One region of the Aeromicrobium sp. CF4.19 genome, then DNA from elsewhere that is predicted to be linked to it. Evidence: riboswitches for the same ligand, from Rfam matches in the RefSeq annotation. Region 1 holds a riboswitch; each other region holds the start of a gene.
The links. Region 1 has a riboswitch for thiamine pyrophosphate ahead of thiO (glycine oxidase ThiO). Riboswitches for the same ligand answer to the same signal wherever they lie in the genome.

Region 1 (7,192 bases):
CACGGGGCTGGCGGTCATTCTCACCTACTACGGCGTGCTGTTCCTCCTCGCGACGCCCTTCGTCGGCCTCGGGGCCCGGACGCTGCTCCTGCTGGCCGGCCTCTGGGTGGTGGTCACCCCGGTGCTCTCCCACCTGCTCCGCCCGACGCTCCCCCTCTTCCGCTCCGACAACCCGTCCTTCGACCAGCTGGGTGATCCACTGAGCCTGCTCACCGAGCTGACGATCACCGGGTACTACCCCGCCGTTCCATGGCTGGCCTACCTCCTGGCTGGCATGGGGCTGGCCAGGCTCGACCTTCGCTCCACACGGGTGCTGGCCCTGACGACGGTGGCCGGCCTCGGCCTCGCGACGGGCGCCACCGCCCTCTCACGGGCGCTCCTGGCTCGGCCCGAGCTCATGGACCCGCTCCTTCGGGCCTCTGGTGCTGCGACCACGACCGAGCTGTTGGACTGGGCCGACGCGGTCACGCTGGGGACGACGCCGACCGGCCAGGGATGGCAGTGGTTGCTGGTCGCCACGCCGCACACCGCGACGCCCTTCGACCTGGCCCAGACGATCGGCAGCGCGCTGGCCATCACCGGCGCCTGTCTGCTCGTGCTGCACCTGGCACCCTCCGCAGCCTCACGGTGGACGGCCGTGGCACTGGGAGGCGGGGCGATGACGCTGACGTTGTACTGCCTGCACGCCGTCATGCGCACCCCGCAGGTGTGGCCCACCGAGGACCCCGGCACGTTCTGGTGGCACATCGCAGTCGTGACCGTGCTCGGTGCGGTGTTCGCTGCTCTCGGCCGGCGGGGCCCGCTGGAGCAAATTGTCTCGACGGTGTCTCACGCCGCCTCGCGGCGACCACCAGGCCCATAAGACGGCCGTCGCTGCCAAACGGGCCCACAGCGTCACATCACAGAGCTCTGGTGGCCTCGCCACGGACGCTGAACACAGTGAACCCGCGCGATCAGTCGAGCACACATACGGTCCTACTCGCAGACCACTCCGTCGTTGTCACGGTCTTGGTACCAGTCGTACTCCGGGTCAGCTCCCTCGCGATAGTTGCCGTAACCGGCGGCATTGGCCGCACCACAAGTGTCGAACTGAGGGTCTGTCGAGTCCTCGACAGTTTCGGGTTGGCTGACTAGCTGTTGTGCCTCCATCTCAGATGTCGTCTCATCGACAGCCTTAGTCACGGCCTTCTTGATCAGCCGTGATCGCTTGGCCTTCTCCTCAGCGACGGCCTCGTCAACTGCGTCTGTCACCGCCGAGTCGATTTGTTCATCAAGCTCGCCCCGGAGCAGTCGGACCTCCTTGGCGGCCTCATCTTCAACCTCATCGATCCGCTCGTCGGCACTTGCCTGAGCATCGCGTTCGATCGTCTCCACATCAGTGCCGCCAAAGCCCACGCCGACGATGAGACCGACGACTCCTGCAGTCAGACCGATCATGGACTTTCCGAATCGGCCCGAAGCCTCCCGCTTTGCCCCGCGGCCTCGACCGCTCCCCGCTCCGGGCGGCTTGTCTGCAACAGACGACGTCGCGTAATTGCGCTCCGTCTCGTCGGGAACCCAGAAGCTCCATCCTTCAGGCGCCGGTGGCCACGTGGGATCTGGTCTCCATCCTTCAGGTGGGCGCCACTCACGGGGGCGGTTGGGCCATCCGGGCGGGTTGTTCCACTGCCAGACAGTCATGAATCGGCTCCCTCCGTCGCGGTCGACGAGAAGCTAGGGACGAAAGTCCTCTCCACGACTGGCAAACAGTAGGCAGATCAGACACCTGGTGTACTGGGATTGCCAGAAACTTCTCGCACGATCGGCAGTCGTGCAGCCAATGAGCGGGACTCCGGGATCAACTCGTCCACCAGAACCTGACGGCTCACGACACTCGGAGCCGGCCGTTAGGACACGGCAGCACGCAGGGCCGCGGCGGCGGCCCTCGGGTCATCGGCCCGGGTGATGGCGCGGACGACGACGATGCGACGTGCTCCGGCGTCGAGCACCCGGGACAGTCGCTCGAGGTCGATGCCACCGATCGCGAACCACGGGGTGGCGGGGTCGCTGGCCGCCACGTGCCTGACCGCCTCAACCCCCGCGGCCGGCCGCCCCGGCTTGGTGGGGGTCTCCCACACCGGCCCGATGCAGAAGTAGTCGATGTCCGGGTCCTGCGCGGCCAGCATGGCCTGCTCAGCGGAGTGCGTCGACCGCCCCAGGAGCACGTCCTCGCCGAGCAGGGAGCGCGCAGCCTCGATGGGTAGATCGTCCTGGCCGGTGTGGAAGACCTGCGCCCCCGCGATCCGTGCGACGTCCGCCCGGTCGTTGACGGCGAACAGGGCTCCGGCCGCGACGCACACCTCTCGGACCGACTCCAGGAGCGCGAGCTCGTCGCGGGTGGACAGCGTCTTGTCCCGCAGCTGCACGACGTCGACTCCGCCCTCGACGGCCATGCGGACGAGATCGAGCGTCGCCCGCTCCCCGGCCGAGGCGTCCGTGCACAGGTAGAGCCGGGCGGCGTCCAGTCGATTCCGCAGCTCGTTCCCGCTCACAGCGACAGGTCCAACCGTGAGCCCGGTGCCCCGACGAGGCCGTCCAGCGGCGAGGACGCCATGGCGTGCTCCCGGCGTGGGATCCGCCCTGCGCGGGACGCGAGGCGTCCGGCCTCCACACCGGCACGCATCGCCCGTGCCATCCGCGATGGGTCGGCCGCTCGGGTGACGGCCGATGCGACCAGCACCCCGTCGCACCCGAGCTCCATCGCCTGCGCCGCCTCCGATGCCGTGCCGATGCCGGCGTCCAGGATCACCGGGACCGTCAGCCCGGCGGCGATGGCCCCGATGTTGCGCGGGTTGAGGATGCCGAGCCCGGAGCCGATCGGCGACCCGAGCGGCATCACGGCGGCACAGCCGACGTCCTGCAGCTTGCGGGCGGTGACCGGGTCGTCGTTGGTGTAGGCCAGGACCTCGAATCCGTCGGCGACCAGCTCGCGCGCCGCCACCAGCAGCTCGACCGGGTCGGGCAGCAGGCTCTGCTCGTCGGCGATGACCTCCAGCTTGACCCAGCTGGTCTCGCAGGCCTCACGGCCGAGCCGAGCGGTGAGCACCGCGTCAGCAGCCGAGAAGCAACCAGCGGTGTTGGGCAGGGCCCGGATGCCCAGGCGCGTCAGCATCCGCCACACCGAACCGTCCGCGGCGCCGGCGTCGTCGGGGTCGCCACCCGGAAGGCTGACGCGACGGATGGCCACCGTCGTCAGCTCCGTGCCGGAGGCCACCAGCGCGTCCTCCAGACCGGACAGGCTCGGCGCTCCCCCGGTGCCCATGATGAGCCGGGATCCCAGCGGGACACCGGCGATGGTGAGCGGGTCGTCCGTCGTCCTCTGTGTCATCTGATTCCTCATCCGCCTTGGACCGCGGTGACGACGTCCACCCGGTCACCGTCGACCAGCGGCGTGGTCCGCCACTGGCTCCTCGGCACGAGCGTGCCGTTCACCGCCACCGCGATCCCGGTCGTGGCCGGCGACACCTCACCGACCAGCGACGGGATCGTCACCGCCGGGTCGCACTCCCGGTCGCGACCGTTGACCACGAGCACCATCGGCTCACTCATGCGTGCGCTCCTCTCGTCGGGGCAGATGCCGCCGCGAACCGCTCCGGGTGGGCCGCCTGCCAGATGTCGTCGACCGGCCGATCGGCCAGGATCGCGTCCAGAGCGTGGGCCGTGGACGCCGCGAGCAGGATCCCGTGCCGGTAGTGCCCCGTCGCGAGCACCAGCCCCGGGACCGAGGTCGCCCCCAGGAGCGGCAGGTTGTCCGGGGTGGCCGGCCGGGCCCGCGCGAGGTGCTCGGCGACCGCGAGCTCGTCGATACCGGGGATCAGCGCCCGCACGTCCCTGAGCAGCCCGAAGAGGCCACCGGCCGTGACGCGCCGGTCATCCGGCCACTCCGTCGAGGTGGCCCCGAGGACCACCTCGCCGTCACCCGGCGACTCCGTGCCGCGGAACACCGCGTAGACGGGGCGATGCTGGACCAGACCACGGACGATGCAGGGCTCGCGCGGCCACTCCGGCCCGGTCCCGACGAGCCTGAGCACCTCACCCTTCACCGGTCGGACGGGTGCGAGGACCGCCGTGCGCTCGAGCAGCGGGCCGACGGCGTGCCCGGTGGCCAGGACGACGACGTCGGCAGGGTGCTCCTGCCCGTGGTCGTCCATGACTCCCCGCACCCCGCCGGCGGCCGTGCGGAGCAGCGAGACGGCCGATCGCCGCACGAGGCGCACACCCCGACGCTCGGCGATCACCGCGAGCGCACGCATCAGCAGACGCGGGTCCACCTGACCGTCCTCGTCGTTCCAGAACCCGCCGGCCACCCGCGGACCGAGCATCGCCCGACGTCGTCGGGCCTCCTCGGAGCCGAGCTCGGTCACGCGCAGGCCGTGCTCGCGCTGCAGGGCGGCCAGCCGGCCCAGCTGCTCGACGTCCGCACGCTCGTAGCCCACCGAGAGGACGCCGCACCGTCGATACCCCACGTCGATGCCGGAGGCTGCCCGTACCTGCTGCGCGAAGTGCGGCCACCTGGCCGCGGAGTCCAGCGTGAGCCGCAGCATCTCGGACTCGCCGAACTCGGTCTCGGTGACCGGTGCGAGCATCCCGGCGGCGGCGTGGGTGGCACCCTGTGCCGGTGCGGGGTCCAGGCAGGTGACGTCGAGCCCGGCCTCAGCGGCACGCCAGCACGCGACCGCGCCGACGACGCCGTGGCCGACGACCACGAGACGGCTCATCCGATGCTCCCTTCGCTGGCATGATCCAGATCAGGTTCAGCGGTCGGCAGCGATGCCCTCTCAGCCCGGCTCGATCCGGGCTCCCGCGCATGCCGAGGCTAGCAGCGCTCACGGACGGGCGGCGGCCCGCATCTCCCGGAGCCGCTGGGCGACGCCGCTGGCCCGGGCGGTGCGACGCTCCACCGCGGCTCGCACGACGTCCGGCGTGCCCACGACGGTCAGCGAGGTGCGAGCCCGGGTGATGGCGGTGTAGAGCAGCTCTCGGGTGAGCACGAGGGACTCCTCCTGCGGCAGCAGCAGCGTGACGTGCTCGAACTCGCTGCCCTGACTGCGGTGCACGGTGCTGGCGTAGGCGCTCCGGGCCGATGCGAGGCGGGCCGCCGAGACCGAGCGCCCGGTGTCGAGCCGCACCACCAGCCGGCCGGCGTCGTCGAGGGTGATGCCGACGTCACCGTTGTGCACCCCCAGCGAGGCGTCGTTGCGGGTGATGAGGACCGGGCGACCCGGGAACCACGGGCGGGCGGGGTCGGGGAAGGTCCGGACCGCGCGCTCCAGCCGCTCGTTCCACGTCTGCACGCCCCACGGACCGTCGCGATGCGCACACAGCAGCCGGTGCTCGGTGAGAGCGGCCAGCCCGGCATCGGCGTCGGCGTCCAGCGCCGCCTGGGCAACGGCATGGGCCTGGGCTCGGGGCCGGACCGACACGACACGGTCGAGCGCCTCGGGGCCCACGAAGGTGAGGGCCTCGTCGCCGGACTGCAGGAGGTCGATGGTGCGATCCGCGTCGCCACCGACGACTGCCTCGGCGAGGTCGCCGATGACACCCTCGAAGCGGTGCCCCCGGGTGAGTCGGGTCACCGTCTCGCCGGCCGACCCGGCCAGGCCGTCGATGACGTCCCGCAGCACGGCACCCGCCTCGACCGAGGCGAGCTGCTCGGCATCGCCGACCAGCACCAGTCGGCACGTCGGCGAGACCGCCTGCACGAGCCGTTCCATCATCAGCAGCGAGACCATCGAGGTCTCGTCCACCACGATGACGTCGTGCGGGAGCTTCTGCCCGGCGTGGTGACGAAAGGCCGTGCGGTGGTCCGGGCGGGGGCCGAGCAGGCGGTGCAGCGTGAGCGACTCCAACGATCCGAGCCACGTCCGCTCGGCGTCGGTGAAGACCTCCGCGCCGGCTGCCTCGACGATCGCTTCGCGCATCCTGGCCGACGCCTTGCCGGTGGGTGCGGCGAGCCCGACCGTGAGCGGACGGGAGGACCGACCCAGGTGCTGGGCGGAGAGCGCCACCAGGAGCCGGGCGATGGTCGTGGTCTTGCCGGTGCCCGGCCCTCCCGTCAGCACGGACGTCCAGCCGCGTGCCGCGCGGCCCGCGGCAGCACGTTGCTCGGCGAACGACTCCTGAGCGAACAACCGATCGAGGTCGGCCGTGAGCCGTGGATCGTCGACGTCCGGCGGCGGGACCTGCAGGCGGTCGGTGAGCCGCTCGCACAGGGACACCTCGAGGTCGTGGTAGCGCGCCAGGTACAGCAGCGGCTCCTCGGCGACGAGGACCCGGTCCGGTCCGGTGGTCAGGGGGCTGGCAGCGACGCGCTCCCACCAGCCCTCGGCCGGCCACTCGACCTCTGCCGTGCTGAGGTCGACGCACGAGGACCCCAGCCGCACGGCCCGCACCGCCAGCGCGGCCGCGAGCAGGACGGACTCGTCCTCCTCCCCGCCGAGCCGGCCCAGGGTGCGGGCCACGTGGACGTCGGCCGCCTCCAGCACGCCGTCCCGGTTGAGCTGCCCGAGCACGCCCGTGGCGCCCTGCACCACCTGCACGTCGAAGGGATCGAGGGGTGCGGTCTCGTCGATGGTCATGACGTACCTCCGTCGAGCAGGTCGCTGAGAGCCAGCGCGAGGGAGGACGGCGGACGCCAGGCGAACACACCGTAGGGCGCGCCGTTCGCGTCGCGGGGGACGTCGGGCCCGGTCATTCCGCGGACGAAGAGGTACAGCGCTCCCCCGAGGTGCTCGTCCGGGTCGTACCCCGGCAGCCGCCAGCGCAGGAAGCGGTGCTGCGCGACGGTGTAGAGCATCGCCTGCAGCGGATAGGTGGTGTGCAGCATGGCCCCGGCCAGCCGGTTCGGCGCGTACGCCTCGAGCCCGCCGTCGGGGGGTTCGAGCCGGTTGGTCTTGTGGTCGACGACGAGGGTGCGGGAGGTCGGGGTGCGCAGCAGCAGGTCGATCGATCCGGTGAGGTAGCCCCGCAGGGTGCGGCCGGCCAGCGTGGCGTCGCGCAGGTCCGCCGCGAAGGGGCGCAGCGGGTCGTCCGGGGCCAGGTGGGCCTCCATGACGTCGGCGACGTCGGCGAGCCGGCCCACGTCCTGCTGCAGGCCACGCACGACGTCACCACCGGCGAGCGGGAGCTCGAAGTCCAGCTCACGCAGCGGCCT
Region 2 (7,192 bases), on a different contig from region 1:
CCGTCATCGTCATCGGGGGCACGCTGTCGACTGCCGGCGACCAGCTCGTCGCCGGCGTGCGGGAGGTCATCTACCAGCGCTCGCTGCCTCTGGCCACCAAGGACCTGCGCGTCGTCACGGCCTCCGAGGGTGATCGCGCCGCGCTGGTCGGAGCCGGCGCGCTGGTCCTGGACGAGGTGCTGTCCGCACAGTCCGTCGACCAGCTCGTGAGCCGAGGCGCGCTCCACGCCACCGGCTGACGTCGAGTGCACCAAGATGTGTGAGCGCCAGCACGCACATCTGGTCCCTAGAGCCGATGTGGGTGCTGGCGCTCACGAATCTGGGGCTCGGGGACTCAGCCGAGGAAATGCATCGTCACGGGGACGGCGGCGAGCGCGAGGCCACCGAGCACGACGGCGACGTCGAGCCGGGTCCACGGCGCCGGCTCGGCCCACGTCCGGTGCGTGGCCTGGGCGAACCCGCGAGCATCGAGCGCCACGGAGCGACGCGACGCCGATCGCAACGAGGCCACGAGCAGGGCGAACGCCATCGACGCCCCGTGCCGGACGCGTGCCGCCACTCCACGGGCCGGTGCCACGCCACGGGCCCGGCGCGTGCGACCGAGCTCGCGCCACACCCCGAGCAGCTCGCCGGCCTGCTGCAACGAGGCGGTCACGGCCACCACGGGTCGGGCCGGGAGCCGCAGGTTCTGGCCGAGGTGGTCGCCCAGGCGGGCAGGGTCGATGAGCACCACGAGGAGTGATCCCGGCCAGGCGAGCACGACGATGCGCAGCCCGGCGGTCAGCGCCACCACCTCGTCGTGGCCGCCGAGCCGCCACGTGGAGTAGGCGACGGTCAGGCCGGCGAACACCGCGAAGGCCAGGCACAGCAGCACGTAGCGCACCGAGGGCACGAGCAGGAACGCCGCCACGGCGTAGACCGCGACCGTCACCAGCGCCACCGTCAACGACCGCACCGCAAGGGACGCCGGGACCGACGCCATCCCGACGACGAGCAGCGCGAGCGGGTTGGCGCGCGGCAGCCACCCCCTCATCGCCCTCCCCCCTCTCCCGCGAATGGCGCAGATTCGCGAAAGTGAGACGGCGTGTCGCACGGATCTGCGCCACTCGGGGTCGGCTTTGCGCCACTCGGCGTGGTCATCGCCGCGCTCCTGCCTCGAGCTCGACGACCTCGTCGGCGAGCGCGACGAGGTCGGCGTCGTGGGTCGCCGTCACGACGAGCGCCCCGGCCGTCGCCGCCGACGTGGCCCAGCCGGCCACGGCCGCCCAGGTGAGCCGGTCCTGACCCACCGTGGGCTCGTCGAGCAGCACCGTGCCGGGCCGGTGGGCCAGGGCCGCCGCGATCGCGAGCCGACGCTGCTCGCCGCCGGACAGCCGGTGCGGGTTGGCGCCGGCCAGGTGGGCGAGGCCGAGGTGCTCCAGGAGAGCCTCGACGTCGACCGTCCTTCCCAGCGTGGCGGCGGTGAGCGCCACCTCCTCGGCGACGGTGCGCGCGAGGATGCCGTGCTCGGGCTGCTGAGGGACCCAGCCGGACCGCTCGGCCAGATCGCGTGATGCGAGGCGGTCCGACCCACCCGCCACGCCCCGTGTCGGGGGCTGGAGACCGGCCAGGACGCTGACGAGCGTCGACTTGCCAGCTCCCGACGGACCGACGACGGCGTGCACGCGGCCGGGGGCCAGGTCGGCGTCCAGACCATCGAGCGCGACGGTGCTGACCGAGCCCTGCAGGGAGCGGCGGGTCAGCGTCACGCCGAGGTCTCGCACGATCCGAGGTTCCGGCGGTGGTTCGGGCGCCACGAGGGCCTCCGGCACCGGGCGGGGTGTGGGAGGCGGAAGGCCCGGCATCCACACGCCCAGGTCGCCCAGCTCGTCGCGCCACTCCCGGACGAAGCTCCGCGGGTCGGTGTCGGCCCGAACCTCACCACCACGCCCCAGCACGACGACCCGGTCCACCAGGTCCAGCCACGGCTCGATGCGGTGCTCCACGACGACCAGCGTCGACCCCGTGGCGTCGAGGACCTCCGCGACGGCCGCGCGAACCGCGCGTGCGTTCGTGTCGTCGAGCATCGAGGTGGGCTCGTCGAGCAGGAGCAGCCCCGGCCGCATCGCCAGTGCGCCGGCGAGGGCGAGCCGCTGCAGCTCACCACCGGAGAGGGCGTCCGTCGGGTGGCGTCGTCCCTGGGTCAGGCGCACGGCGGCGAGCGACGCGTCGACGCGTTGCCAGGTCTCCTCCCGCGAGAGGCCAAGGTTCTCCGGGCCGAAGGCGACGTCACGCCCGACCCGACCCGCGACCACGGCGTCGCCGGGGTTCTGGCTCACCAGGCCGATGGCGCCGTCGGCAGTCGCCCGACCGCTCAGGTCACCGGCGAAGGTGTCGCCGAGCGCGCCGATGAGCGCGTGCAGCAGCGTCGACTTGCCCGACCCGCTCGGCCCGGCGAGCAGGACACGCTCGCCGGGCTCGATCGTGAGGTCGAGGCCGGTGAACACGGGCACGCGCCGCCCCAGCGGGCGCCACCCGAAGCCCTCGAAGCGGGCACCGACCGGCGGAGTCACCCTGCCCTGGCTGGACGAGGACGACACGCTCAGGTGAGCGCTGCGTCCCGGTCGTGGGCCTCGCGCCCGGCCGGGAAGGCATCGAGCGCGCCGGTTCCCGCGAGGGCCCGGACGAGCACCCACCCCAGGCCGCCGGCGACGACCGCCCCGGACAGGGCGAAGAGGACGCCGTAGACCAGCTGGTGGCCCACGGTCCAGTCCGGATACAGGACGAATGCCTCATAGACGGCCCCGAGGGCCCCGGACATCGCGCCCATGAGGACCGCCACCGGGAGCGTCCAGAGTCGGTAGGCGAAGACCAGCACCACGAGCTCGGCCCCGAGACCCTGGACGACCCCGGAGAAGAAGACCGTGAAGCCCCACTCGGTGCCGCCGAGGACGAACATCGAGACGATCGCGGCGACGAGCTCGGTCGCAAAGGCGGCACCCGCCTTGCGGACGATGAGTCCGCCGACGATGCCCGCGATGAGCCACGGGCCCGCGAGCAGGCCCCCGGCCGGCGGGTAGCCGACCGTCGCGGCGAGGTCGATGATGCCGTAGAGCTTCCCCCAGGCCCAGAAGACGACGCCGAAGGCGACGCCCAGCGAGGCGATGGTGACGAGGTCGATCGTGCGGTAGCGACCTCGTGCTGGTGAGGACGGTGTCGGTGAGGACGGGGATGCAGAACTCATGTGACTCCCTTCGCCGGTGCTAGCCGGAGCAGGTTCAAGGGTCTGCGGCTGATCCGCACTCTCAGCGCCTCTGCGGGTGGCGCTCCCCTGTCGTGTACCGCCGACTGTACTGCGTCGTCAGTCGAGCAGGTCGGAGCGCTCGAACATGAGGGCGGTCTCGCGGGCCGACGGCTGGCCGACGTCAGGGTCCGCGCCTGCCTGCAGCAGCACGCGCACCACGTCGTCCTCGCCCTTGAAGATCGCTCCGGCCAGCGGGCTCTGACCGCGGTCGTTCAGCGTGTCCACCGAGGCGCCGCGCTCCACGAGGGCCTGCACCGTCACGGGGTGGCCGTGGTAGGCGGCGAGCATCACCAGGGTGTTGCCGACCGCGTCGGTGAGGTCAGCGGGCGTTCCCGCGTCCACCGCGGCGGCCAGCTGACCGGTCTCACCCGCGCGGGCGAGGTCGAGGAGCTGGTGCGCGAGCTCGACGAGACGGGGATCCACATCAGCCATGCAGCCAGCGTAGGTGGGCGACCCATCGGTAGGATCCTCCCCCATGAGGTCACCGTGCGTCTGATCACCGAGGGCGCTCGCGACTGGGTCGTCGACGGTGTCCGTGGCTCCTCCGAGCACCCGAGTGACGCACCGTTCGCCGTGGTGGCGTTGCTGGGCGAGTCCGAGCACCCGCTGCGGCAGTACCTCGGGGTCTGGGCGGTCCTGGGATGCACGCTGGGCGGCTTCCTGGTGTCGGCCGGGATCGGCTCCACCGATGCCACGGCGGCCACGGTCCTGACCGTCGCCGGCCTCGTGCTCCTGCTGGTGTGCGGCACCGGCGGCTGGGTGCTGGTCCGGACCGGACGCGCGGTGAGCGACGCCCTGCTGTGGTGGGCCGAGCTGGACGATGCCCTCGTTCCCGACCGCTCGTGGCGTCGAGCCGGACTGCTTCCCCTCGTCGTCGGCACCGTGGCTGCGCTGGCGGCCCTGCTCGGTTGGTTCGGCACCGCCCTGGCGCTGTCGACCGGCAACTGGACGATGGTCCCGTTCATGCTCGCGATCGCTGTCTCCTTCAACGTCGCCGCCGCGACGATCCTGCGCCACGCCCTGCGCCGCAGCAGGGTGACGCCGCACGAGCTGCCCGACGTCGAGGGCCTCGCCCAACCCTGAGGGCAGTCCTACCGTGGGGGCCATGGACGTCGCGGATCCCACGCCGGTCGAGAACCCGACTCCCGGAGCCGGGCCTGTCGAGGAGGCACCGTGCCCTGGCTGATCGCCCTGATCTTCCTGGTTGGCGCCATCGTGTCCATCCTGGCCGTCATCACGGCCCGCCGCGGCCAGGTGACCCACAGCAAGGACGGCTACGGCGTACCTGCGCACGTCTCCTCCGACCCCGAGCTGAGGAAGCAGGCCAACGACATCGTGGCCTGGTGGGGGACGCTCCTCGCCGGGCTCTGCCTGGCCCCTGTGGGGTTCATGATCTGGGTCATCGTTCGTGAGGTCGACGATCCCGTGACGATGCCGATGCTGATCGTCCTGGGCGTCTACGGCCTGCTGATCGCGACCCTCGCCGCCTACCCGTTCGAGAAGATCAAGCGACTCTGACGGAATGACCCCTGCCGACGGCAGTCCTAATGTGGGGGCCATGAACCTCGCGGAGGACCTGCTGCTCGTCGCGCTGGACCCGTCCTCGGGCAAGGTCCGCATCCAGTCGACGCGGACCGACCCCGTGCTGGGCGGGGCCGCGCTGGTCCAGCTGGTGCATCTCGGCCGGGTGGGGGTCGAGGGCGCGGGGCGCAAGGCACGGGTCCTGACCATCGACCCGACGCCCGTCTCGGACCCGGGCCTGGAGGCCGCCTTCGGACGCATCCGCCAGCGCGGCCGGCAGGCGCCCCGCGAAGCCGTCGGCCGGCTCGGCAAGGGGTACCGGCCCGGCGTCCTGAGCGCCCTCGTCCAGCAAGGCGTCCTGAGCCACCGTGATGCGAAGGTGCTCGGCATCGCTGTGCAGCGCTTCGAGCTGCTGGACGCCGCACGACGCGATGGCCTCGTCGCTCGACTGCGCGCGGTGCTGCTGCAGGACCAGCCGGCCGACGAGGACACCGGGCCGCTCGTGGGCCTGCTGCTCGCGGCCAACCTGCTGGGCCTGGTCGTGGAGCGTCCGGACCACCGGCAGGCCAAGGCCCGCGCCGCCATCGTGGCCGAGGGCGACTGGGCGGCCGATGGTGTCCGGCAGGCGGTCGCCGCCGGCCAGGCGGCGATCACGGCGGCGATGGCGAGTGGCGCGGCGGCCGGCGCCGCCTGAGTCGAGTCGCCACGGCGCGGTCTCGCCCGTGCTGGACAATGGAGCCATGGCCTCCGTGCGCACTCCCGACCCGAATCCTGGCTGGCTCTCCGACATCGCCCTGGAGGAGACGCGCTCCCGCGTGCCGATCCTCTACGTGGAGGGCGTGCCCGTCCGCGTCGACGCGCTCGGGCAGGTCGAGCAGGTGGGCGTCCTGCTGCGCGGGTCCCCCACCACCGGCGCGATGACCCGCACGCTCATCTCCGGGCGCGTCATGCACGGTGAGTCCGTCCGCGGGGCGCTGATGCGCAACCTGGAGAAGGACCTCGGCCCCACGGCCTTCCCGCAGCTGCCACCGACCATCACCCCCTTCACCGTCGCCGAGTACTTCCCCCTCCCGGGCGTCGCCCCGCTGCACGACCCGCGCCAGCACGCCGTGGCCCTGGCGTACGTCGTCCCGGTCACGGGTGACTGCGAGCCCCGCCAGGACGCGCTCGAGCTCACGTGGCTGACCCCGGCCGAGGCGGCCGACCCCGAGGTCCTCGCGGACCTGGAAGGGGGGCGCGGAACCCTGCTCAAGCAGGCGCTCTCCCACCTCGGCTGCCTTCCATGACGGACCGCCTGGACGTCCGCGAGGCCGTGCCGGACGACCTCGCCCGCATCCTGGAGCTGACCGGCCAGGACTCGATGCACTTGGGGGCACCCCCACAGAAGGCGCATAGCGGTGGGGGATACACCGAGCCGGCGGGAGTCACCGATGCGCAGCACTCCGCCCTGGCCGAGATTCCCCCAAGCACTCCGCTGCGCTCCGTGCAGGGAGGTGCCCCCACGGCCGACCCGCACCAGCAGCAGCTGGTCGGCGAGGTCGACGGCGTCGTGGTCGCGACCTGCCAGGTGACGTGGATCAGGACGCTCCTGGCCGACGGCGGGTTGTTCTGCCAGGTCGAGGGTGTCCGTACCGACGCGGCCCTGCGTGGTCGCGGCATCGGAGCGGCTCTCATGGCGCACGTCGAGGACGAGGCGCGCCGACGTGGTGCCGCCCGGCTGCAGCTGACGACCAACAAGGAACGACACGACGCCCACCGCTTCTACGACCGACTTGGCTACGTGGCGAGTCACGTCGGGATGAAGAAGTACCTCTGAGCCGGAGCCGCCCGGGTGAGCCGACGTGAGCGGGCGGGAGCAGGATGGCACCGTGCGTGACGCCGATCCGAACCGCTGGCTGATGCTGGCCGTGGGGATGTTCGCCCAGGCCTCGGGCACCGTCTTCGCCAACGCGGCGGCGTTCCTCATCCCCTACTTCCACCTCGAGCGTGGACTCACGCTCGTGCAGGCCGGCGCCCTGGCGTCGATGGCCCTGGCCGGCACCACGGTCTCGCTCGTGGCGTGGGGCATCGTGATCGACCGGCTCGGAGAGCGCGTCTCGCTCGCGGGCGGCCTGGCGATCGTCACCGCAGCCGCCCTCGCCGCCTCGGCACTCGCGGACTCCTACCTCGCCCTCGCCGCCTGCTTCTTCGTCGGCGGCCTCGGCCTGGCCAGCACCAACTCCGCGAGCGGGCGCCTGGTGGTCGGCTGGTTCCCGGCACGGCGTCGCGGGACGGCGATGGGCATCCGCCAGACCGCGCTGCCGCTGGGCGTGGGCGCGGCCGCCCTGATGGTCCCCGTGCTCGTGGAACGGGTCGATCTGCCCGCCACCCTGCTGGTCGTCGCCGGAC
Region 3 (7,192 bases), on a different contig from region 1:
GAACTCGGGGTCCGCATAGGTCCGGATCCACGCCGCGTAGGGGTGGTCGTCGCCGACCTCGGCAGCGAGGTGCCGGCCCACCTCGGCGTAGACACGAAAGCACGGCAGCACGGCCGCGACCGCGACGTCGAACGGTGCCGAGACCGCCATCTCGAGCAGGAAGCCGGTGTAGGCCCGACAGGTCGGGCTCGGCTCAGCGACGCCCGGCGCATCCGGGTCGAGCCCACGAGACCCCAGCCACCCGGTGTGCAGCTCACGCTCCGCCACCACGGCACCGGTGGCCGCGGAGGCGAACAGCTCGACGTCGCGGACCCCGGCGCCGCGCACGGCCAGCTGCGCGAGGACGCGGGCATAACGGTCGAGGTAGTGGGCGTCGTCGACGAGGTAGCGGGTGAAGGCCTCCTCGGGCAACGACCCGTCCCCCAGCTCGACCACGAACGGGTGCTCCACGATGGCTCCGAACCACCCGGATGCGGCGGTCCACGCCGCCTCGGCGGCGCTCATCGCGCCACCGCTGTCAGAAGGTGCGAAGAAAACACCGGCGGCGCGATGACGTGCCTTCGGTTCACTCGCTGGCGCGCCCCCAAGCACTCCGCTGCGCTCCGTGCAGGGCGGTGCCCCCAGCTCATCGGCCGGCCAGGTGGTCGACGGGGCCGCGTCCGGACCCGACGTCGCGTCGAGAGCCCGAGGCCAACGCGGCGACGAGGTAGTCCTTGGCCCGCCCGACCGCGGCGTCGACCGACTCCCCCCGCACCAGGAAGGACGCCACGGCCGAGGACAACGTGCAGCCCGTGCCATGCGTGTGCTCGGTCCGGACCCGGGGGGCCGAGAGGTGCCGGACGCCGTCCCGGGTCACCAGCACGTCGACGCTCTCGGCACCGTCGAGGTGCCCACCCTTGACGAGGGCGGCAGCCGCACCTGCCTGCACGAGCAGGTGGCCGGCACGTTCCTGCCCGGCGACGTCCGTGATCGAGGTCCCGGTGAGGATCTCGGCCTCCGGGACGTTCGGCGTGACGACGGTCGCGAGGGGCAGCAGCTCGGCCGCGATGACCTCGACCGTCTCGTCGGGGACGAGCTGGTCCCCGGAGGACGCCACCATGACCGGGTCGAGCACGACGTGCCGGACGGGGTTCCGGCGCAACGCCTCGGCGACGCAGGCAGCGACGTCGGGACCTCCGAGCATCCCGATCTTCACGGCACCGACGTCGAGGTCGGACAGCACGCTCTCCAGCTGCTGCGCGACGAACGCCGTCGGGACGGCGTGGATGCCTTGCACACCGGTGGTGTTCTGGGCCGTGAGAGCCGTCAGGACGGCGCCCGCATAGACCCCGAGTGCCGTCGCCGTCTTGACGTCGGCCTGGATGCCGGCCCCGCCGGAGGGGTCGGACCCGGCGATGCTGAGCATGACGGGGACCCGGCTCATCGCTGCCACCTGCCCTGCTCCACCGCGGACCGCAGACTCCTCGTCGCCTCCGCTGGATCCTCGGCGCGGCAGATGGCGCTCACCACGGCCACGCCCTCGGCGCCGGCGCGGACGACCTCGGCGGCGTTGGTCCCGTCGATGCCCCCGATGCCGACGACCGGGCACCGACCGGCGACCGCCTCCACCACGGCGCGAAGACCGTCCAGGCCCAGCGGTGGCTGGTGGTCGGGCTTGGTGCCCGTGGCCCACACAGGGCTGACCGCGACGTACGTGCACGCGGCGAGGCCCTCCACGTCGTCCAGCTGGTCGACGCCGTTGATCGACCACCCCACCACGGCCCGGGGCCCGAGCGTCGCTCGCGCCTCAGCCGGCGTCAGGTCGTCGGCACCGACGTGGATCCCGTCGGCGACCCGCGCCGCCTCCATGTCGTCGTTGACCACGAGCGGCACCCCCCGCGCCGAGGTGAGCGCGCGCAACCGGATGGCCGCCCCCGCGAGCTCACGACTGGTGGCCGTCTTGTCGCGGAGCTGGACGAGGTCCACGCCCCCGGTCACGGCAGCGCTGACCACCTCGGGCAGCCCCACCATCGGCTCGGTCACGAGGTAGACCGACAGGTCGAGGGTCATCGCGCGACCACGGCGGCCACGGCCTCGTCCTCCAGCGCGGCAAGAGCGTCGAGCAGGTGCACGCGCAGCGTCCCGGGCCCGTCGGCCCGCTCGCCCGCCCGCTCCCCTGCCGCGGCCAGCATCGCCATCGCGACGGTTGCCGCGTCGACGGCGTCGTCGCTCACCGCCGCGCACGCCGCCACGAGAGCCGTGGCGGAGCAGCCGAGCGCGGAGATCAGCGGCATCCGGGGATCACCGCCGGTCACGTGCACGGTGCGCGCGCCGTCGGTGATGACGTCGGTCGCGCCGCTCACCACCACGACGGCCCCGGTGGAGGCGGCCAGCGCGATCGCCTCGTCGAGCACGTCGGTGGAGTCGTGCGTGGAGTCGACCCCCCGGCCGGCGCCGGCTGCGGTCGCGAGCGCCACGACCTCGCTCGCGTTGCCCCGGATCACCGTGGGGTGGTGCCCCAGCAGTGCGGTGGCGGACTCACGACGGTAGGCCGTGGCGCCGACGGCGACCGGGTCGAGCACCCAGGGGATGCCACGCTCGTGCGCCACCGAGACGGCGGCATGCATGCCCGCGATCCACGGCGGACTGAGCGTGCCGATGTTGGCCACGACGGCCGATGCGATACCGGCCATCTCGCCGGCCTCCCGCTCGTCGTGGACCATCGCCGGCGAGGCGCCCGCTGCGTTGAGCACGTTGGCTGCGAGATCCATCGAGACGTAGTTGGTCAGGCACTGGACGAGCGGTGAGCGCTCCCGCAGGGCGCGGTGGATGGTGGTGAGTGCGGACGTGTCCGTCACGTGGGCTCCCTCCGCCGGTACGAACCGGATCAGGTGTGCGGGTGTGATCTCAGCCCCGTCGGTGGGGCACCCCGGCCTTGCGCCGACACCGTAGCAATCAGCCGCGGGCGGCCAGTCATCGGCGGTGGACGTCGACGCGGGGCAGGACGGCCTGCACCACCGGACCGATGGCAAGGGCGTAGGCCACGGTGCCCACGCCCACGGTCCCGCCCAGGACGAAGCCGACCACCAGGACCGTGAGCTCCAGCGTCGTGCGCCAGAAGCGCACGCTGCGCCCCGTCCGCTCCACGAGCCCGAGCCACAGGCCGTCACGGGGCCCCGGGCCGAGCCTGGCCCCGATGTAGAGGGCGCCCGCGACGCCGTTGCCCACGATGCCGCCGACGAGCAGCAGCGCCTGCCAGACGAGGAGGTCGGACGTCGGGATGAGCGCCAGGCCGAGATCGGCGGCCAGGCCGATGACGATGACGTTGAGGACGGTCCCGACGCCGGGACGCTGCCGCAACGGCACCCAGAGCAGCAGCAGGAACACGCCGGTGAGGATCACCACCTGGCCGAACGTGAGTGGCACGTGGTGGGTCATGCCCTCGTGGAAGACGTCCCAGGGGTCCAGTCCGAGGCCCGATCGCACGAGCATCGCCATCGTGACCCCGTAGAGGACGAGGCCGCCCATGAGCTGGACCAGGCGGGCGATCATCGGTTCCAGTCGTCCTGCTGGGGCCAGGTGGACCCGAGGGTCTGCTCCGCGTGGCTGCGCGGCGCAGGCCGCGAGCCCAGGCCGTCGGTGCGCACGAGCACGACGGTCCGCCACACGGCCCACACCAGCAGCAGGACGACGAGGATCACGAAGAGCATGGCTTCATCGTGCTCGCCATTGGCCTTTGAATCCATAGCCAATCGTGCAAGAGTGGCCTCATGACCACCGTCCTGTCGGCCAGCCGGCTGGCAACCCTGCTCGGGACCGACCTCCAGGCGGACAGCGTGCCCCTGTACCGGGTCGTGGCGGACCGGATGCGGCTGCTGGTGAAGGACGGCCGCGTCCCCGACGGGGTCAGGCTGCCCAGCGAGCGCGAGCTCGCCACCGCACTGCGGCTGAGCCGGACCACCACCACCCGCGCCTACGCCGAGCTGCGCGACGCCGGACTGCTGGAGTCGCGCCGCGGGTCCGGGAGCATCGTGCGGGTGCCGCTGTCCCGCTCCGGCGCCAGCTCCCTGATCACCGACCCACGGGACGAGAACACCATCGCCCTCACCTACGCCGCCCCCTCCGGCCCGCCGGGCCTGACCCGCGCCTTCGAGGCTGCACTCGCTCGCGCCGACGGACTGCTCACGACCTCCGGCTACCTGCCGGACGGCCTGCCCGCACTGCGCGAGGCGCTGGCCGAGCGGTACCGCAGCCGGGGCCTGGACACGTCGCCGGACCAGGTGATCGTCACCAGCGGCGCGATGGGTGCGCTGTCCCTCGTGGCCCGCACGATCATGGCGCCCGGCCGGAGGGTGGTCGTGGAGGCGACGTCCTACCCCCACGCCCTGGAGTCGTTCGTCGCCACCGGCGCGCGCCTGTCACCCTTGCCGGCCGGGGACGACCCGTGGGACACCGAGGCGCTCGCTGCACTCCTGGCCGGAGGACGCCACCACGCCGCCTACGTCATCCCCGAGTTCCACAACCCGACCGGAGCCGTCATGGATGCGCAGACGCGCCTCGAGTGGGTCCGGCTGGTCCGCCGCCACGACGTCCTGCAGGTGGTGGATGAGTCCCTGCGCGAGGTCAACCTCGACGGGCTCGAGCTCCCACCCTCGCTGGCACAGCACGACGACCGAGCCGTCCTCGTCGGATCGGCATCCAAGGAGTTCTGGGGCGGGCTGCGGGTGGGGTGGATCCGCGCCCCGCACGAGCTCATCACCCCGCTCGTGCAGCACCGCATGGCCGACGACCTCGGCAGCTCCGCCTTCGAGCAGCTGGTGGTCACCGAGCTGCTGACCGAGGGCGGGCAGACCGCCGCGGCCGGGCGAGCCCGTTCCCGCGCGGCCCGCGATCACCTGCTCGGCGAGCTGGCCGAGCACCTCCCCGAGATCACCGCACCGTGTCCCGCCGGCGGGCTCAGCCTCTGGGCCGAGCTGCCGAGGCCCACGTCGTCCCGCCTGGTGACCGCCGCCGCGCGCCACGACCTCCTGCTGACGCCCGGGCCACGCTTCGTCAGCGGGCCGACGTCGCTCGGCGAGCGTCGCCTCCGCCTGCCGTACACCCGGACCCCGGCCGTCCTCAGCGAGGCCGTGCGTCGACTACGTCTGGCCTGGGACGACGTCGAGGGGACACGTCCCGCGCATCAGGAGGCCACCGCCACCGGCACGCTCGACCTCATCGCCTGAGGCCGAGCATGCCGGCGGGAATCAGTGCCCCCGGTGACGAACCGTCAACGAGCAGCACTGCCCTCGGTGTAGTCCGTGTCCTCCTGCTGCCAGGAGAAGTGCGAGCGCAGCGTCTTGCCGGTGGCCTCGATGGAGTGGCCCGCCTCCTTCTCGCGCAGCGCGTTGAACTCCTTGGCACCGTTGTCCTGGTCGTCGATGAAGCGCTTGGCGAAGGTGCCGTCCTGGATGTCGGACAGGACCTCCTGCATCCGCTCCTTGACGCTCGCGTCGACGATCCGCGGCCCGGAGACGTAGTCGCCGTACTCGGCCGTGTCGGAGATGCTCCAGCGCTGCTTGGCGATGCCGCCCTCCCACATCAGGTCGACGATCAGCTTGAGCTCGTGCAGCACCTCGAAGTAGGCGATCTCGGGCTGGTAGCCCGCCTCGGTGAGCGTCTCGAACCCGGCCTGCACGAGGTGCGACATGCCACCGCACAGCACGGCCTGCTCGCCGAAGAGATCCGTCTCGGTCTCCTCGGTGAACGTCGTCCTGATGACGCCGGCCCGAGTGCCGCCGATGGCCTTGGCGTAGGACAGCGCGAGGTCCCAGGCCGAACCGGAGGCATCCTGCTCGACAGCGATGATGTCGGGGATGCCGCGGCCGTCCACGAACTCGCGACGGACCGTGTGGCCGGGCGCCTTGGGGGCGACGAGGACGACGTCGACACCCTCCGGGGCCTCGATGTAGCCGAAGCGGATGTTGAAGCCGTGGCAGAACAGCAGCGTGTCCCCGGCAGCAAGGTGCGGGGCGATCGAGTCGGCGTAGACGGTGCGCTGCACCTGGTCGGGAGTGAGGATGACGACGACGTCGGCCTCCTCCACGGCCTCGGCCACGGACAGCACGCGCAGTCCTTCCGCCTCGGCCTTGGCCTTGCTCCGCGAACCCTCCGCAAGACCGACGCGCACGTCGACCCCGGAGTCGCGCAGGTTCAGCGCGTGGGCGTGGCCCTGGCTGCCGTAGCCGATCACGGCCACGTTCTTGCCCTGGATGATGGAGAGGTCGGCGTCGTCGTCGTAGAACATGTCAGCCACGGTGGGTGCTCCTCGGTGGTTCGGGTGGGTGGTCTGGATCAGGGTTCAGGCCCTTGGGTGGGCGGGCCGGGGGTCAGGCACTGTGCTGGGTCGGCACGGTGCGCATCGTGCGGTCGGTGATGGATCGAGCACCGCGGCCGATGGCCACGCGCCCTGACTGGGCGATCTCGCGGATGCCGAACGGCTCGAGCACGTTCAGCATGGCCGTGAGCTTGCCCGCGTCGCCGGTGGCCTCGATCGTCACCGCGTCGGTGGCGACGTCCACCACCTTGGCGCGGAACAGCTGCACGGTCTCGAGCACCTGGCCGCGGGTCTGGGGGTCGGTCTTGACCTTGATCAGCATGAGCTCACGCTCCACCGCGGACGCGGAGTCGAGCTCGACGATCTTGAGCACGTTGATGAGCTTGTTCAGCTGCTTGGTCACCTGCTCCAGCGGCAGCTCGTCGACGCTCACGACGATCGTCATCCGCGAGATCTCGGGAATCTCGGTGGGACCGACCGCGAGAGAGTCGATGTTGAAGCCACGGCGCATGAACAGGCTGGAGACGCGGGCGAGCGCACCGGGGGTGTTCTCCACCAGCACGCTCAGCGTGTGTTGTGCCATCAGAGGTCCTCATCTTCCCACTCGGGCGCCAGGTCCCTGGCGATCTTGATGTCGTCGTTGCTCGTGCCGGCGGCGACCATCGGCCAGACCATGGCGTCGCGCTCGACGACGAAGTCGATCACGACCGGCCGGTCCGTGATCGCCATCGCCTCCTTGATGGTCGCGTCGAGGTCGTCCTCGCTGTCGCAGCGCAGACCCACGCAGCCGTAGGCCTCGGCGAGCTTGAGGAAGTCGGGGATGCGCCGTGCGCCGATGGACTCCGGCCCGGTGTTGAGGTCGGTGCTGGAGTAGCGGCCCTCGTAGAACAGGGTCTG

Region 2: it holds a riboswitch for thiamine pyrophosphate, as region 1 does, so the genes downstream of both, ACHAAC_RS03415 (ECF transporter S component) here and thiO (glycine oxidase ThiO) in region 1, are expected to answer to the same signal.
Region 3: it holds a riboswitch for thiamine pyrophosphate, as region 1 does, so the genes downstream of both, thiM (hydroxyethylthiazole kinase) here and thiO (glycine oxidase ThiO) in region 1, are expected to answer to the same signal.

What each region holds. Positions count from the first base shown of each region.
Region 1 is NZ_JBIMEU010000002.1:630,159-637,350, forward strand. It holds gene ACHAAC_RS07630 (heparan-alpha-glucosaminide N-acetyltransferase domain-containing protein) at 1-862, shown strand, start outside; gene ACHAAC_RS07635 (excalibur calcium-binding domain-containing protein) at 976-1,437, opposite strand; gene thiE (thiamine phosphate synthase) at 1,887-2,531, opposite strand; gene ACHAAC_RS07645 (thiazole synthase) at 2,528-3,367, opposite strand; gene thiS (sulfur carrier protein ThiS) at 3,376-3,588, opposite strand; gene thiO (glycine oxidase ThiO) at 3,585-4,757, opposite strand; TPP riboswitch at 4,748-4,854, opposite strand; gene recD (exodeoxyribonuclease V subunit alpha) at 4,866-6,617, opposite strand; gene ACHAAC_RS07665 (UvrD-helicase domain-containing protein) at 6,614-7,192, opposite strand, start outside.
Region 2 is NZ_JBIMEU010000001.1:687,014-694,205, forward strand. It holds gene ACHAAC_RS03400 (ROK family protein) at 1-239, shown strand, start outside; gene ACHAAC_RS03405 (energy-coupling factor transporter transmembrane component T family protein) at 335-1,033, opposite strand; gene ACHAAC_RS03410 (ABC transporter ATP-binding protein) at 1,137-2,675, opposite strand; gene ACHAAC_RS03415 (ECF transporter S component) at 2,582-3,223, opposite strand; TPP riboswitch at 3,212-3,322, opposite strand; gene ACHAAC_RS03420 (ankyrin repeat domain-containing protein) at 3,341-3,715, opposite strand; gene ACHAAC_RS03425 (hypothetical protein) at 3,770-4,366, shown strand; gene ACHAAC_RS03430 (hypothetical protein) at 4,457-4,801, shown strand; gene ACHAAC_RS03435 (GOLPH3/VPS74 family protein) at 4,806-5,498, shown strand; gene ACHAAC_RS03440 (NUDIX hydrolase family protein) at 5,545-6,090, shown strand; gene ACHAAC_RS03445 (N-acetyltransferase family protein) at 6,087-6,620, shown strand; gene ACHAAC_RS03450 (MFS transporter) at 6,673-7,192, shown strand, end outside.
Region 3 is NZ_JBIMEU010000013.1:1,767-8,958, reverse strand. It holds gene ACHAAC_RS16900 (TenA family protein) at 1-504, opposite strand, end outside; gene thiD (bifunctional hydroxymethylpyrimidine kinase/phosphomethylpyrimidine kinase) at 626-1,423, opposite strand; gene thiE (thiamine phosphate synthase) at 1,420-2,049, opposite strand; gene thiM (hydroxyethylthiazole kinase) at 2,046-2,837, opposite strand; TPP riboswitch at 2,827-2,921, opposite strand; gene ACHAAC_RS16880 (YczE/YyaS/YitT family protein) at 2,953-3,531, opposite strand; gene ACHAAC_RS16875 (hypothetical protein) at 3,528-3,689, opposite strand; gene ACHAAC_RS16870 (PLP-dependent aminotransferase family protein) at 3,750-5,204, shown strand; gene ilvC (ketol-acid reductoisomerase) at 5,249-6,274, opposite strand; gene ilvN (acetolactate synthase small subunit) at 6,348-6,878, opposite strand; gene ACHAAC_RS16855 (acetolactate synthase large subunit) at 6,878-7,192, opposite strand, start outside.